3 regions of the Gudongella oleilytica genome follow, and region 1 is predicted to be linked to each of the others. Evidence: riboswitches for the same ligand, from Rfam matches in the RefSeq annotation. Region 1 holds a riboswitch; each other region holds the start of a gene.
What was found. Region 1 has a riboswitch for cyclic di-GMP ahead of EC328_RS04100 (chemotaxis protein CheW). Riboswitches for the same ligand answer to the same signal wherever they lie in the genome.
Positions count from the first base shown of each region.

Region 2: it holds a riboswitch for cyclic di-GMP, as region 1 does, so the genes downstream of both, EC328_RS01690 (MSCRAMM family protein) here and EC328_RS04100 (chemotaxis protein CheW) in region 1, are expected to answer to the same signal.
Region 3: it holds a riboswitch for cyclic di-GMP, as region 1 does, so the genes downstream of both, EC328_RS01595 (InlB B-repeat-containing protein) here and EC328_RS04100 (chemotaxis protein CheW) in region 1, are expected to answer to the same signal.

Region 1 is NZ_CP035130.1:899,985-904,600, reverse strand. Features, by position in the region: gene EC328_RS04110 (methyl-accepting chemotaxis protein) at 1-644, opposite strand, end outside; gene EC328_RS04105 (PAS domain S-box protein) at 622-3,219, opposite strand; gene EC328_RS04100 (chemotaxis protein CheW) at 3,239-3,727, opposite strand; cyclic di-GMP riboswitch class I at 4,158-4,245, opposite strand; gene rlmD (23S rRNA (uracil(1939)-C(5))-methyltransferase RlmD) at 4,483-4,616, opposite strand, start outside.
Region 2 is NZ_CP035130.1:363,394-368,009, forward strand. Features, by position in the region: gene EC328_RS01690 (MSCRAMM family protein) at 76-2,286, opposite strand; cyclic di-GMP riboswitch class I at 2,508-2,591, opposite strand; gene EC328_RS01695 (5'-nucleotidase C-terminal domain-containing protein) at 2,737-4,470, shown strand; gene EC328_RS01700 (DUF1659 domain-containing protein) at 4,575-4,616, shown strand, end outside.
Region 3 is NZ_CP035130.1:329,696-334,311, reverse strand. Features, by position in the region: gene EC328_RS01595 (InlB B-repeat-containing protein) at 1-1,564, opposite strand, end outside; cyclic di-GMP riboswitch class II at 1,593-1,675, opposite strand; gene EC328_RS01590 (hypothetical protein) at 1,684-2,100, opposite strand; gene EC328_RS01585 (LPXTG cell wall anchor domain-containing protein) at 2,255-3,286, opposite strand; gene EC328_RS01580 (BTAD domain-containing putative transcriptional regulator) at 3,470-4,616, opposite strand, start outside.

The DNA of each region.
Region 1 (4,616 bases):
GAAAAACCTAAACCTGCCAGGAGAGCAATCCCCAGCATGATCAAAGCAATGTTCCTGGCCTTGGCAAAATCGGCATGAGCAGCAACCATCAAGTCGGAGGCTATTTTATTGTTCAGTTCTTTCATTTGGGCTAAAATGTTGGAAGTTTCTTCCCGCAAAGGCTTCGCTTTCTGGTCGTTAAGCTGGACTGCCTGGCTGAAGTTGCCGGCCTTGACCGCATCTATAATCTCCTGCCTGGCTGCGCGATAGCTGGAGTTGACAGTTTTCAGCTTGTCCAGGAGGGCTTTTTCTTCTGGCGACAAGGCTCCTCCTTCGTATTCTTTGAGCAGGCGGTCATTTTCCTCAATCACCTTCTTTAAAGCTTCTTCGGAAGTTTTAATGACAGCCGGGTCTTGCAGGGCTTGTGTCTTCCAGAGAATCCTGAGCATCTCCTGGGATGCTTTTTCCTGGTTCACCTGCATTTTTCCAAGCAGCATGTTGGGAAGTAAACGGTTTTTATAAAGCTCATCCAGGTTGCTTTGGATCTGATTGGCGGTCAGAAGGCCGTTGACTCCGATAACCGCCGTGATGACCAGGATAACGGCAAAAGACAGCAATAGTTTGGTTTTCGTTTTCAGGTTGTTAATAAACCCCATTTCTTTCATCTCCTTTTTTATTGATGCTTTTAATGCTTTCTAAAAACATTTCCACTATCTGGGGATCAAACTGGGTCCCTGCATTCCTTTTTATCTCCTCAATCGCTTCCTCCCTGCTCAATGCTTTACGGTATGTTCGGTCGCTGGTCATGGCGTCATAGGCGTCGGCTACCGCCAGTATCCGGCATAGTAAGGGTATTTCTTCTCCTTTCAGCCCCTGGGGATAGCCTTGGCCGTCCCAGCGCTCATGGTGGCACAGGATGTATTCCGCAATCGGTCCCAGCTCAGGGGTGTTCTGCGCTATCCGGCAGCCTATCTCCGGGTGTTTTTTCATCTCCTCCCACTCAAGTTCCGTCAAAGACCCTGGTTTTTTCAAGATTTCTTCCCGGATCCCTACTTTGCCAATATCGTGCAAAACTGCCAGCAGGGAAAGTTCGTCCATTTCCTTGGAAGTCAGTTTAAGCAGGGAGCCGCTCCTTAAACAAAAATCTTTTAAGCGCCCGGCGTGCTCCTCTGTTTCCGAACTTTTGGCGTAAAGAGTAGCTAAAAGAGTGTTGACAATGCTGTGGCGGAAACTTTTGCCCTCGTTCAGCTTTTGGCGGTACATCCTCTCCTCAGCCTCTTTGACCAATTCCTCCAGTTTTTCGCCTGCTGTTTCTTTGGTGGCACAGCCCAAGGCTAGGCTTAGGCGGAGGTGTTCAGTCTCATAGGCCTGGGTGGCAGTCTTTATTCTTTTTGTTATTTCTTCCGCAGTTTGGGCTGAGGTTTGAGGCAAGACTATCAAAAATTCGTCCCCGCCCCAACGGGAGACCAAGTCTTCTTTGCGGCAGCATTTTTTGATGGCTTCAGCAGCTTTCTTAAGGAGCTTGTCCCCTTCGGCGTGTCCGAAGACATCGTTGGCCAGCTTCAGTCCATTGACATCAGCCATGATGACAGCCACTGGCAATTTGCCGTTTAGCTCCTGTCTTTTCAATTCTTCTTCCATAAAGCGCCGGTTGTATAAGCCAGTCAAGGTATCGTGGTAGCTAAGGTAGAGGATTTTTTCCTGCCAGTCTTTTTCCTGGGTGACGTCCCTAAAGACCATGACTACCCCAAAAGTTTGGCCCTGTTCGTCTTTGATGGGAGCAGCGCTGTCGGCGATTGGTACCCGCCGGCCGTCTTTGGTGATTAAAGCGGTGTGGTTGGCTAGCCCAACGATTTTCCCGGTTTGCAGGACTTTTTCCACGGGATCTTCAGCTTTTTTCCCTGTTTCTTCGCTGATCAGCCGGAAAACCTGGGCAAAGGGACGGCCTTTGACTTCCTCTTCACTATAGCCCGTTATTTCTTGGGCAACCTGATTCATGACCGTTATATTACCTGCCAGGTCAGTAGTAACCACTCCGTCACCAATGGAAAGGAGGGTAGTTCTAAATAGTTCTTTTTCTATGTATAGTTCTTTTTTGTACTTTTCTCTGTCAGTGACATCGAAAATGATGGAAAAAAGTAAATTTTCCTCGTTATATGTTATAGGGCAGGAATAAACATCAATCATCCTTACTTCCCCGTTCTTCAACCGATGAGGGAAAACAAAATGCCTCTGCTTTTTTTGTAAGGCCATGAGCCGCCGTTTTGCAACTTCCTCTTTGGGCAGCATATTGATGTCCTGAATGTGCATGTTTAAGAGTTCTTCCCTGGTATAACCGTAAAATGTGCAAGCGGCGGGGTTGGCGTCAACGATTCTGCCGGATATTGGCTCGTTCAGAAGCATGACGGCGGTATGTCCGTTGAACATGGCCTGCAGGCGATGTAACAACTCTTCTCTTTCCTTTTCTGCTTTCTTCTGTAACGTTATGTCCTTGCTGGAGCCGACAATGTATTTGACTCTATCCTTTTCGATAACCGGCGTAAGACTGGTGAGCCAAACTCTTTCTCCTGCTGGAAGATTCAGGGTTTCCTCATAAGTTATTGTCTCCCCGCTTTCCAGACATTTCCGGTAGTTGGCTTCAATGACTTTTCCTAATTCCGCGCCTAAAAGTTCAACCGGCGTTTTGTCTCTGAGTATGTCCAGAGAAATGCCGGTCAATTCCTGATGAGCAGAGTTATTGCGCAGGTACCTGAATTCTCCGTTTTCGGCCTTGATGAGAAAGATCGCATCATGGGTTCCGTTAAAAACTTTTTCCATTTCCAGGGTGAGTTCGCCAATGGTTTTCTGCTGTTTTTCCAGGATTTTTATCTTTTCCATTTCTGCGGTGATTTCTTGAATATAGGTTGCAAAATAACCTTGCTCCCAGGAAAAAGCGGTTACTTTGTACCATCTCCCAAGCGGCCCGGAGTATTGGGTAAATTCTTCCCTTCCGCCATTTAAGGCGATTTGGCCGTAAAATTTTATCCAGTCAAAAGAATCTTCTTTGATGCCAGGTATGACTTCCGTCACTTTTTCCCCCAAGATCTTTTCTTTTTTTAGCCCGGTCATTTCTTCAAAAGCAGGGTTGACATCAAGAAAAATATAGTCTTCCGGAATCCCTTCTGCGCTTAAAACCAGTTTGTGGTAAGCATAGCCAAAGGGCGCCTGGCGCAAAATTTCCCGCATAATATTTTCTTCCATACTGTTTCTCCCTCCCCGCTTAAAAGTTGTTTATGCCGGATAATTTCATGCCCTGGTTTTCAGACTGCAATTTCCCCGCCTTTACTTCTTGTTCTTCCGCCAGAATGGCGGCAGGTTCCAAAAGGATAATGATTTCTTCTCCCTTTTTGGCTAAACCGGCTATGTATTTGTGTTCAACAGTTGTCATTTGCGGCGGTTCTATCTGGTCATCACCGATTTTTGTTACCTGGGATACGGCATCAACCAAAAGCCCGGCTTTTTGCTCAGAAAGATTTAGGACAATAATCCTGCTTTCACCTGTAACCTCACTGTTTCCCAGGTTAAATTTTCTTCTGAGGTCGATTACAGGGATGATGTTCCCCCGCAGATTTATTATGCCTTGCATGTATGAAGACATATTGGGTATTCTTGTAGGCGCTTCATATCTTGTAATTTCCTGGATGCTTAAAATGTCAAGGCCATAGTATTCGCTGCCCAGTACAAAAACAACATATTGTTTCTCCGCCATTTCTTTTCCCCCTCTCTATGTTTTTTAGTTTTTCTGTGTACTCATTTCGACCAGCAGACTTTTTTAATTTATTTAAGCAAAAATCAAAAGGCCTATTTTACACAGCTGAACATTACATATTTTTCCAGCTAATGAAAACAGACCTTGATTAGCTTCATAATTAATGCTTGTCAATGCAAATAAAACAGCATATCTCCATATTTTGGATATAAATACAGGTATTACCCCCCCCCGTTGGGAACATGTGTTCTATCTTTTATGCATTCAGTCTTTTTCATTTTAAACGAGTCCCTCCTTTGGGTCTTATGCTCCGCCAAATCCACTGTCAATGCCTTATTTGCCACCGTCCGAGTACAAACTTTCACTTTAGTTTCTAACCAAGCCATCTTCATACACAAAAAGCCCCCGTGCACTAATCGCATAGAGACTTTCATGCAACCGGCTGCCATAGAATTATCTTGTTCCTTAGGCCCTTGGCTTTGCGTCCCTGCCTTTCGGCAAGTTTGCCATTGTAATGTCTATGTAAACTATGTTGTTGTAACCGCAACATAGTTATATGGTAATATTATACTATTTTTTTTTTCTTTTTCAACGGGTTTATTTGTTTTTCTCTATATTTCTTGTCGACACGCCACTTTTTCAATCATTTAATCTTTGAGAAGTTGCCTTCATATTACATTTTGGCTAAATAAAACCATGCGTTTTATCATCCTATTTTCCTTTCAAAGACCGCTCATCTAAATCCTCGCAAAGCCTTATTTCACGCGGCTTTCGGCACGTTTTATCAGAACTATGCACTCAACGTGTGCGGAATGTGGAAACATGTCGACTGGTTGAACTGCCTTTACCTCATACCCGCCATCTATAAGAAGCTTAGTATCTCTTGCAA
Region 2 (4,616 bases), 540 kb from region 1:
ATTCTTGAAACATCAAATTCTATAAAAATGGAGAGACCGCAGAAGCAGTCTCTCCATAATTACTTTATTAAATCGCTAATCTTCTTTTTTCTTAAGCAACAATCCAAGCCCAAGAAGTGCTGCACCTATTCCGCCAAGTGTAGAAGAATCAAATGTGCCGGTCTTAGGAAGTGTTGCTAATGGTATTACTTCTTCAACAACCTCTATAACTGGCTCAGGCTCAGGAGTAGGAGTTGCTTCAGGAATGGGTTCTACTACTGTTATTTCAAGAACCTCCGGTTCATTCTCCGGTTCATCCTCCGGTTCATCCTCTTCTTCCTCGTCATCGTCATCATCATCCGGTGGGAGTGGTCTCTCTCTGTTCACAAATTCAACTTCCTCAGAGGAACCATCTTCAATCTCGACCAAAATGTTATTTGGAGAGATCAAATTGAAATCATCGTCAATATTTACCTCTCTGACTCTGTATTCTCCATCCTCAAGATTATTAAATACAAGAGTGCCATTGCCCAGGATCGATCCAGAATCTATTGTTATCCAGCCTTCTCCAAGCATTTGAAGTTCGAAGTAGAATCTTGTATTGTCGCTGGTCATTGTACTACCTAACCTGTTTTGTACGATCTTAGCAACTTCAATTTCCCCAAGCTCAGCATCTGGAATTAATCTGTTCGTTACCTGAACGGTAACTATGTCATTTTCATTTGCTTCCTCAGGGAGTTCTATCTCAAGACCTTCACTAGGCAGAGATGATCTATAGCCTTCAGGAACATCTTCTGTAAGGGTATATATCCCTTCAGGTAGGTTTATGAATTCGACGATACCTGAAGAGTTGGTTGATTGGGTTAAGTCTTGCATACCCTCAGCTGATAATGTGAATTCAATACCCGAAAGATCAGGATCATCCTCACCAGTTATACTTTTCTCGACTCTTATTACACCTTTCCAATCATCAGGTATTGGTGTATTAGTAACTCTAACTATAGCATAGTTATCATTTTCTTCATCTGCATCATAAGGAAGATCTATAGTAAAACCATCAGGTATACTTGAAGTGTAACCCACGTAGTCATCTTCCTCCAGGAGGTATTCTCCTTCTGCAAGTCCTGTAAATTCTGCTTCGCCATATTCATCAGTTGATGCAGTCTCTTCATAATCGTTAGGTCCTGAAAGTGTGAACTCGAAGCCTTCAAGCAATTCATTAGGTGCCTGTACCCCTGGGATTGATTTGATTACTCGGATATTTCCTTCCCAGGGATCTCCAACCTTATTGATAAGCCAGATTTCGATTTCATTCTCGCTGTCTATTGTCACCTCATTGCTTATCACATCATGATTCTGATTTCCTGAATTCGCAAAATAGTAGTCGCTGAACTCAAGTTCAGGATGGTATGCATCAATTTCCTCCAAAGTATAGATTCCAAATGGCAAGTCCTCAAACACTACATGATCAGCAGGGTTTTTAATTGTAAGCTCTCTAACTTCACTGTCTTCGCCCTGTGGGCTTGTCAGTCTGACTTTAAACTCTCCATCGCCAAGATTTGCATCAACGCTGCCGCTAATTCTCATGATCCCTTTGTGGACCTTCAAACTTCCAAATTCCTCCTCCTCATCATCAATTAAGGAATTTTTAACGCTAATTTCTAAATAATTTTGGTTATCAGCAGCATCTGGAAGCTCGATTGTAATACCATTACCAAGGCTGCTGGTATAACCTTGAGGAACATTTTCTGTTAAAGTATAGGTCCCAGCAGGTACCTTCTCGAATACAGCTTCACCGTCGCTGTTTGTTGATTCATCAACTAAGAAACCTTGGCCATCACTTAATGTAAACGAGACCCCATAAAGTGGATGATCATCACCTTCTTCAAATGATTTTATTATCTTAATAGTGCCTTCCCAAGGCTCCTCATCCGTCATAGTGTAAAAGGATATATTGGAAATATCAGGGTTTCCACCAGGATTACTTAAACCTAAATTATCTAATTCTCCCCTGTAAACACCATTAAAATATACGGTGTCATTGTCGGTAGCCCCTTTAATTACAACTGCATATATGGGTGTTTCACTTTTAAAGCTTACGCTGATTGCACTACCCGTTACAGTTACACCGTTGGAGTTTCCCTCTGCTTCCCAGTCGTTTCCTTTCCATTCAAACTTAACAAGGAACTCATAAGGGTCTCCAAGCTCAAGATTACCGCCACCTGCTGCAGCTAAAGATACATGCATGCTTAATATCATTGATAAAGCTACAAGGATGGTCAGAAATTTTCTTATGCCTAGTTTCATGACTTTCTCTCCTTTCATTTTCATTTTTTAGTTTTGCAAATCATAAACAGTACACATTCATATACACCAACCCCTTAAATACAAAAAGCTGCTATCATACATAGCAGCTTGAAGGCGTAACAAAGAAAAAGCACGCCTCACTCTTATATTGCCTTGTTTTATTAAGTTTTGTTAGATAGTACAATTATATTTAAACAGGCGTAAGGCTGCTATGTAATAAACACAGCAGCCGCACGATCATTGCCTTAAGGCTTTAGATTCTGGCTTTGCGCCCCAGGCTTTCGCTTGGTTCGCCCTTTATGTGTCCCTTGTTCCTTATTTATACCACAGTAATAAATGGTTAAACAGCTTATCAAAAATGACATATTTCAATTATTTGTATGGTAATTGCTCTTTATTAGGGTATACAAAGAGTGTTAGAAATAATGATCAAAAAAAGGAGGAGAGCTAATGTTACGAAACAAAAGAGTAATAAGCTTTGCATTGTCATTTGTGTTATTGTTAGGACTTGTGCTGATTCCTGATCAGTTTGCATTTGCAGAGGAGGTGCAGACCCTTACGATAGTTCATGTGAATGACGTTCATGGCAGAGTAGAGGAAAATGCTGGCAGCAAGGAGCTTGGCTTTGCTAAGCTAAAGACCAAGGTAGATCTTCTTAAGGAAGAGGATCCAAATCTTCTGTTTCTAAATGCAGGAGATGCACTTCATGGTACTACAATCGTCAATCTGACAAGTGGTGAGCAGATGGTGGAGATCATGAACGCAATGGGCTTTGATGCAATGACTCCAGGTAACCATGATTTCAATTATGGTTACGAGCAATTGATGAAACTTAAGGGAATGGCAGAATTTCCAATTCTTGGCGCAAATATAGTCCATGAGGATAGTGGGGATTCAGATTTTGATCCTTACGTGATCTATACAATGGACAATGGATTAAAGGTTGGTATTTTTGGATTAGGGACCGATGAAACCAAATACAAGTCAAACCCTAAAAATACAGAAGGAATAGAATTCCTGGATGTTGTTGAAACCGGGAAGGAAATGGTGGATGAACTTGAGGATAAAGCTGATATCATTATAGCGCTAGTCCACCTTGGAGACGATGCTTCCTCTGTTAATACATCAGTAAAGCTTGCCAACGAAGTTGAGGGCATAGACCTTATAGTTGATGGTCACAGCCATACTCTTCTTCCTGAAGGGAATTTGGTTAATGGTACTCTGATAGTACAGGCAGAGTCATACACCAAGAATATTGGTATTGTAAAAATGGAAATAACTGATGGTGAGCTGACCAAAGCTACTGCCAGCTTGATGCCTTACGAAGAAGCTGCAACACTTGAAGCGGATGAGGAAATAGTCTCGATGATAGCAGAGACTAAAGCCGTAAACGACCCAATCGTAAGTGTTGTTGTAGGAAAGACACTTGTGGAGCTTGATGGTGTAAGAGAGCATGTAAGAGCTGGTGAAACAAACCTTGGAAATCTTATTACAGATGCCATGAGAATCTCTACCGGAGCAGATGTAGCTTTTACAAACGGCGGTGGTATAAGAGCATCCATTGATGCGGGTGATATAACCGTTAATGAAGTATTGACATCCTTCCCATTCACAAATACTCTGGCAGTAATAGATGTAACTGGTGCCGAGTTAAAGGCAGCAATTGAGCACGGCGTCAAGGATTTTCCTGCTCCTGCCGGACAATTCCCGCATGTAAGTGGAATGAAGTATACCTTTGATGCAGGCAAGCCTGCAGGGGAAAGAGTTACTGAGGTAATGATAGGTGATGAAGCCCTTGATCCTGCAAAGACCTACAAGGTTGTGACAAATGACTTCATGGCTGTAGGCGGTGATGGTTATACAATGTTTGCTAATAAGCCATTTGTTGGTGAAGGCGGATTACTGTCTGATGTACTAATGGAATACATTGAAGCTAATCCGGAAATCAACCCAGCTGTTGAAGGTAGGATCACAGCTATACCTGCTCCTCCAGCACCAGCACCAGAGCCAGAACCAGCACCCACACCTGCTCCAAAACACATCGAGTATATTGTAAAACCAGGAGACTGGTTGTCGAAGATCGGTATAAAATATGGTGTGGACTGGAAGGTCCTTGCTGAGCATAATAACCTGAAGAACCCTGACTTGATATTCCCTAACCAAGTCATAATGATACCACAATAGGATGTCTGATGTGCCCCTTCAAAAAATGAGGGGGCTTTTTTATTTTTTGGATAGTAAAATCACACTCCTTTTCCTATTTAACAAGTATGAAGGGAGGTGAGATGATGGCAACAGCAGCGAATATTTCTAAGAAATCCCTGAAGCTT
Region 3 (4,616 bases), 570 kb from region 1:
CTATCTCATCTTTTGTTACATTTGTATAGTTACCTACCCATTTATCAAAAGTATACCCTTCTCTTTCTGGATCAGCTGGTGGTGTTGCATCCCCTCCATCTGCTACCTTTTGTTCCTTAAGTTCTGTTCCATCCCAGTCAATGAAGGTTACTGTCCAGTATACTGTATCTTTTGTATAGGTTGCCTGAACTATCTCATCTTTTGTTACATTTGTATAGTTACCTACCCATTTATCAAAAGTATACCCTTCTCTTTCTGGATCAGCTGGTGGTGTTGCATCCCCTCCATCTGCTACCTTTTGTTCCTTAAGTTCTGTTCCATCCCAGTCAATGAAGGTTACTGTCCAGTATACTGTATCTTTTGTATAGGTTGCCTGAACTATCTCATCTTTTGTTACATTTGTATAGTTACCTACCCATTTATCAAAAGTATACCCTTCTCTTTCTGGATCAGCTGGTGGTGTTGCATCCCCTCCATCTGCTACCTTTTGTTCCTTAAGTTCTGTTCCATCCCAGTCAATGAAGGTTACTGTCCAGTATACTGTATCTTTTGTATAGGTTGCCTGAACTATCTCATCTTTTGTTACATTTGTATAGTTACCTACCCATTTATCAAAAGTATACCCTTCTCTTTCTGGATCAGCTGGTGGTGTTGCATCCCCTCCATCTGCTACCTTTTGTTCCTTAAGTTCTGTTCCATCCCAGTCAATGAAGGTTACTGTCCAGTATACTGTATCTTTTGTATAGGTTGCCTGAACTATCTCATCTTTTGTTACATTTGTATAGTTACCTACCCATTTATCAAAAGTATACCCTTCTCTTTCTGGATCAGCTGGTGGTGTTGCATCCCCTCCATCTGCTACCTTTTGTTCCTTAAGTTCTGTTCCATCCCAGTCAATGAAGGTTACTGTCCAGTATACTGTATCTTTTGTATAGGTTGCCTGAACTATCTCATCTTTTGTTACATTTGTATAGTTACCTACCCATTTATCAAAAGTATACCCTTCTCTTTCTGGATCAGCTGGTGGTGTTGCATCCCCTCCATCTGCTACCTTTTGTTCCTTAAGTTCCGTTCCATCCCAGTCAATGAAGGTTACTGTCCAAGGCCCAGGCACAAGAATCGACTGCCCTTTAAGATCATGTCCACCTCCAATACCCTCTACAAAAATTGATTTAGTCCCACTTTCCAAAATTGATTTATTGAACTTATAAATAGTCCATCTAGCATTATTAACATTACCACTAACTTCTGTGTTAGGCGCCACATTAGTCCCATTTAAGCTCAAGTACTCTCCTTCGGCTTGTTCTACACTATTTGAGGATGAAATACTCCCGCCTAATATCATCGTACTAGACATCATATGTGTTGACTGAACAGCAACATACATATTTCCAGATGAATCGAGCCAGGCATAAACTGCACTTGTGTGGTTGTTAGTTGAATTTCCAGTTATCGTTATATCTTTAGCTGACTGATAATTTGTAACTGCTATACTAACCCCCATCCCTGCAATCATTGAAAATACTAATAAGAACGTCAGTAATCTTCTAAATCCTTTTTTCATAATCTCTCTCCTCTCTTTAGATAACTTCCTAAAGAAAGTCGGTTGCACTAGTTACTCGATGCATCTCAAGTGCCCAGGTACAAGATGCATTTCATCGTATCCTTTCTGTCTCCTTCTGCCTACCCAAGTCTGCGCTGTCTTCCAAAAAGTTCTTCATCAGATGCTTCTGCAAGATATCTTCTCCCAGCCTCCTCTTTTACTTTCGTGATGTCGGTATAGATCATCATAAGATAATCCCTTTCATCACTATAAAGATTTACCAAGTACCACCTGTTGTCCTTCTGTACGAAGTGCTCGAATTTTCTCCTGGTGTTTGGCAGCATGTGATAATGAAATTCCTTAAGTCCAAGTACAGGACTGTCGATATCGATTGCCATGTCTGCCAGCTTCATCCCCAGGATGAAATCCGAAGTGATCTTTGTAGCCTTTGAAAAATTATCGCTGACTTCTATCAGAATGTAGTCGATAAATCGGCCTTTTTCGTTGAACAAAGCCTTGAATCTGATAAAGAAGTCATATTTTGAAGGGTATTCCATTGTTATCCCCCCTTGTCCAGGTTAAATGTTTCTTTATTTGAATATACCACTCCAGAGTTTTACATTGCGTTTATTGCAATTTTATTTCAGTTTTATTGATTGACACGCTATAGTGTTATATAAAAGGAGAGATTTGAGTCTCTCCTGATTTATACTATTTATCCTTCTTTGATATTGCAAATCCCAACAACAGCATTGCTGCTCCAATTCCTGATATAGCTGTTGTACTTACGGCTCCTGTCTTTGGAAGTGTAGACTGTACAGTTGGTGCTGATGCAGGTACTGATTGGGTTTCTTCGATTACAACTACAGGTATTGCTTGTGGTAATACTTCTTCTGAATCTAGAATTACTACTTCTGAAGAGTCAACTGATTTGATTTCCTTGTTTTGTTCTTCTAGATCTTTGTTAGTCTTATCATTTTCTGATAAAACTTCCTCAGCTTCATCTTCTGAATCTATTTCTTCAGATCCTTGTTCATTATCAGTAAGGCTGCCTTCATCTTGTTGTTCTTCTTGTTGTTCTTCTTGTTGTTCTTCTTGTTGTTCTTCTTGTTGTTCTTCTTGTTGTTCTTCTTGTTGTTCTTCTTGTTGTTCTTCTTGTTGTTCTTCTTGTTCTTCTATCTCATTCTCTTCCTTACTTTCTCCTTCGTTTTCACTGCTTGTTCCACCTTGTGATGGTGGGTTAGTGTTGTCTTCTGGTTTATTGGCATCTGTGTCTTCTTCACTCTCTTGTTCTTCATCTGATGGGACTTCCGTCTCTTCGGTTGGGCTCTGATCCTTTATCTTGATATTCTTAGTTTTTGTCTTTCCATTTGAATCTGTTATCTCTACCTTGAATACCCCACCCTTGTTACCTGACTCATCGCCATCAAATTCATTTAGAATTTCACTTAGGTTTATAACCACGCTTCCTGCTTCGTGCTCATACTCTTTGCTCTTATCTGATCCGGGCTTAGTCACTCTGACCTTGCTCTCTGTATCGTAGTCGTCAAATTTTACTTCTATAGTTTCATTACCTTCATATATTGGATCATGGCCATTTTTATCTTGTTCCTCTTCAGTTATATGGCTCGATTTTGGACTATTTGTTTTTTCTTCATCTTGTGCAGCAAAGCTTATCTGATAGTTCAAAACCATTGCTATTACTACTAATGCCGTTAATATTGTTATTTGGATCTTTTTCATGATTTTCCCTCCCTGGGTTGAGTTTTCATATTATTACGTTATATTATTATTGCTTATTTGTTTTCTTGTACTAAATATACTCTATTTAGATTTTATGGCTGTTTTAGACCTGTTTTATTTTAGTTTTATTTTCAAAAAACACAAAAAAAGAGAGCCTTTTGGCTCCCGTTTGTAGGGTTTTGTCTATTTGAAGTTGAGATTTGTATTTTTTTCTATCGGCTTTGATTTTATGGTTACCCTAAAATCATTCTTATCAAGCTCATCGTACTTTTTCTTTACTCGCTTTTCTATTACCTGGATAGCTCCTTCCTTGACATCCGGAAGCATTATTAGGACTTGGGTGTCGTTCCAGAATGTGTAGATGTCTCCCTTTCGTAAAGTGGTATCCAGTACAAAGGTCATTAGCTTATTCCAGGTTGAGTATATCTCACTATCTTGGCTTGGATCATTTGTTGTTCTTAGTGTTAGAAGTGTAATATAGTCCTGTTGGTCATTTTCTTTTCTAAGTCTTTTATGGCTGTTGTACAGGAATCTAAAGTATTCGGCATCGCATAACAGAGGCCCATTCTTTTGTTTTTCATCAAGCTTTTTGTCCAGTTCCTTGATATCCAGCTCAGATTTCTCGGTGGAATAGTTCTGGATCCTTCTGTGGATCTCTCTCATTGCTGATGTTGAGGTTATACCCATATCCTTCTCGAAGGCTACCTGCATGAAGTCAAAATGGTTTAAGGCGTTCTTTATTTTCCCAAGCTTGAGAAGGCTCTCTATCATAAATATGTGAAGCTTTTCCTCATATGGCTCCTTAGCTATGGCTTCCTCGCAAAGGCTTACAATTGTTTCGTTGTCATCCTTCTCAGAGTATAAGGAGATGATGTTTTCGATTGTTTTGATGTATAGGCGTTTGTAGAAGCTTCTTACCGGTACAAGCCAGACCTCATAGGTATTCTCCCAAAGGTATCCGCCTTTGTATAGTGAAACAGCCTCTCTATAGGCTTTTATCGCAGCCTCTCTGTTTTCCAGCATAAGGTCGTTGCCTTTTTGGATCAGTTTCTCCATTTCATCCGAGTCGATGACTACATCACTTCCAACCTCGAGAATATAGTAGCCATTGTTGAAGGTTATATTGAGATACTCCTCACTTGGAAGGATGTTTTTTAGGATCTGCCTTAGTCTGAATATCTGGCCTCGGATCATGTTCTTTGGATCTGCTGATTCCTGATCCTGCCATAGGTTGTCTATTATTGTTTCAGGGAGAAGCTTTTTATTCTTGAAGGTTAGGAAATATTGAAGAAGCTTGAACAGCTTGTATGAACGGCTAACATCCTGCATT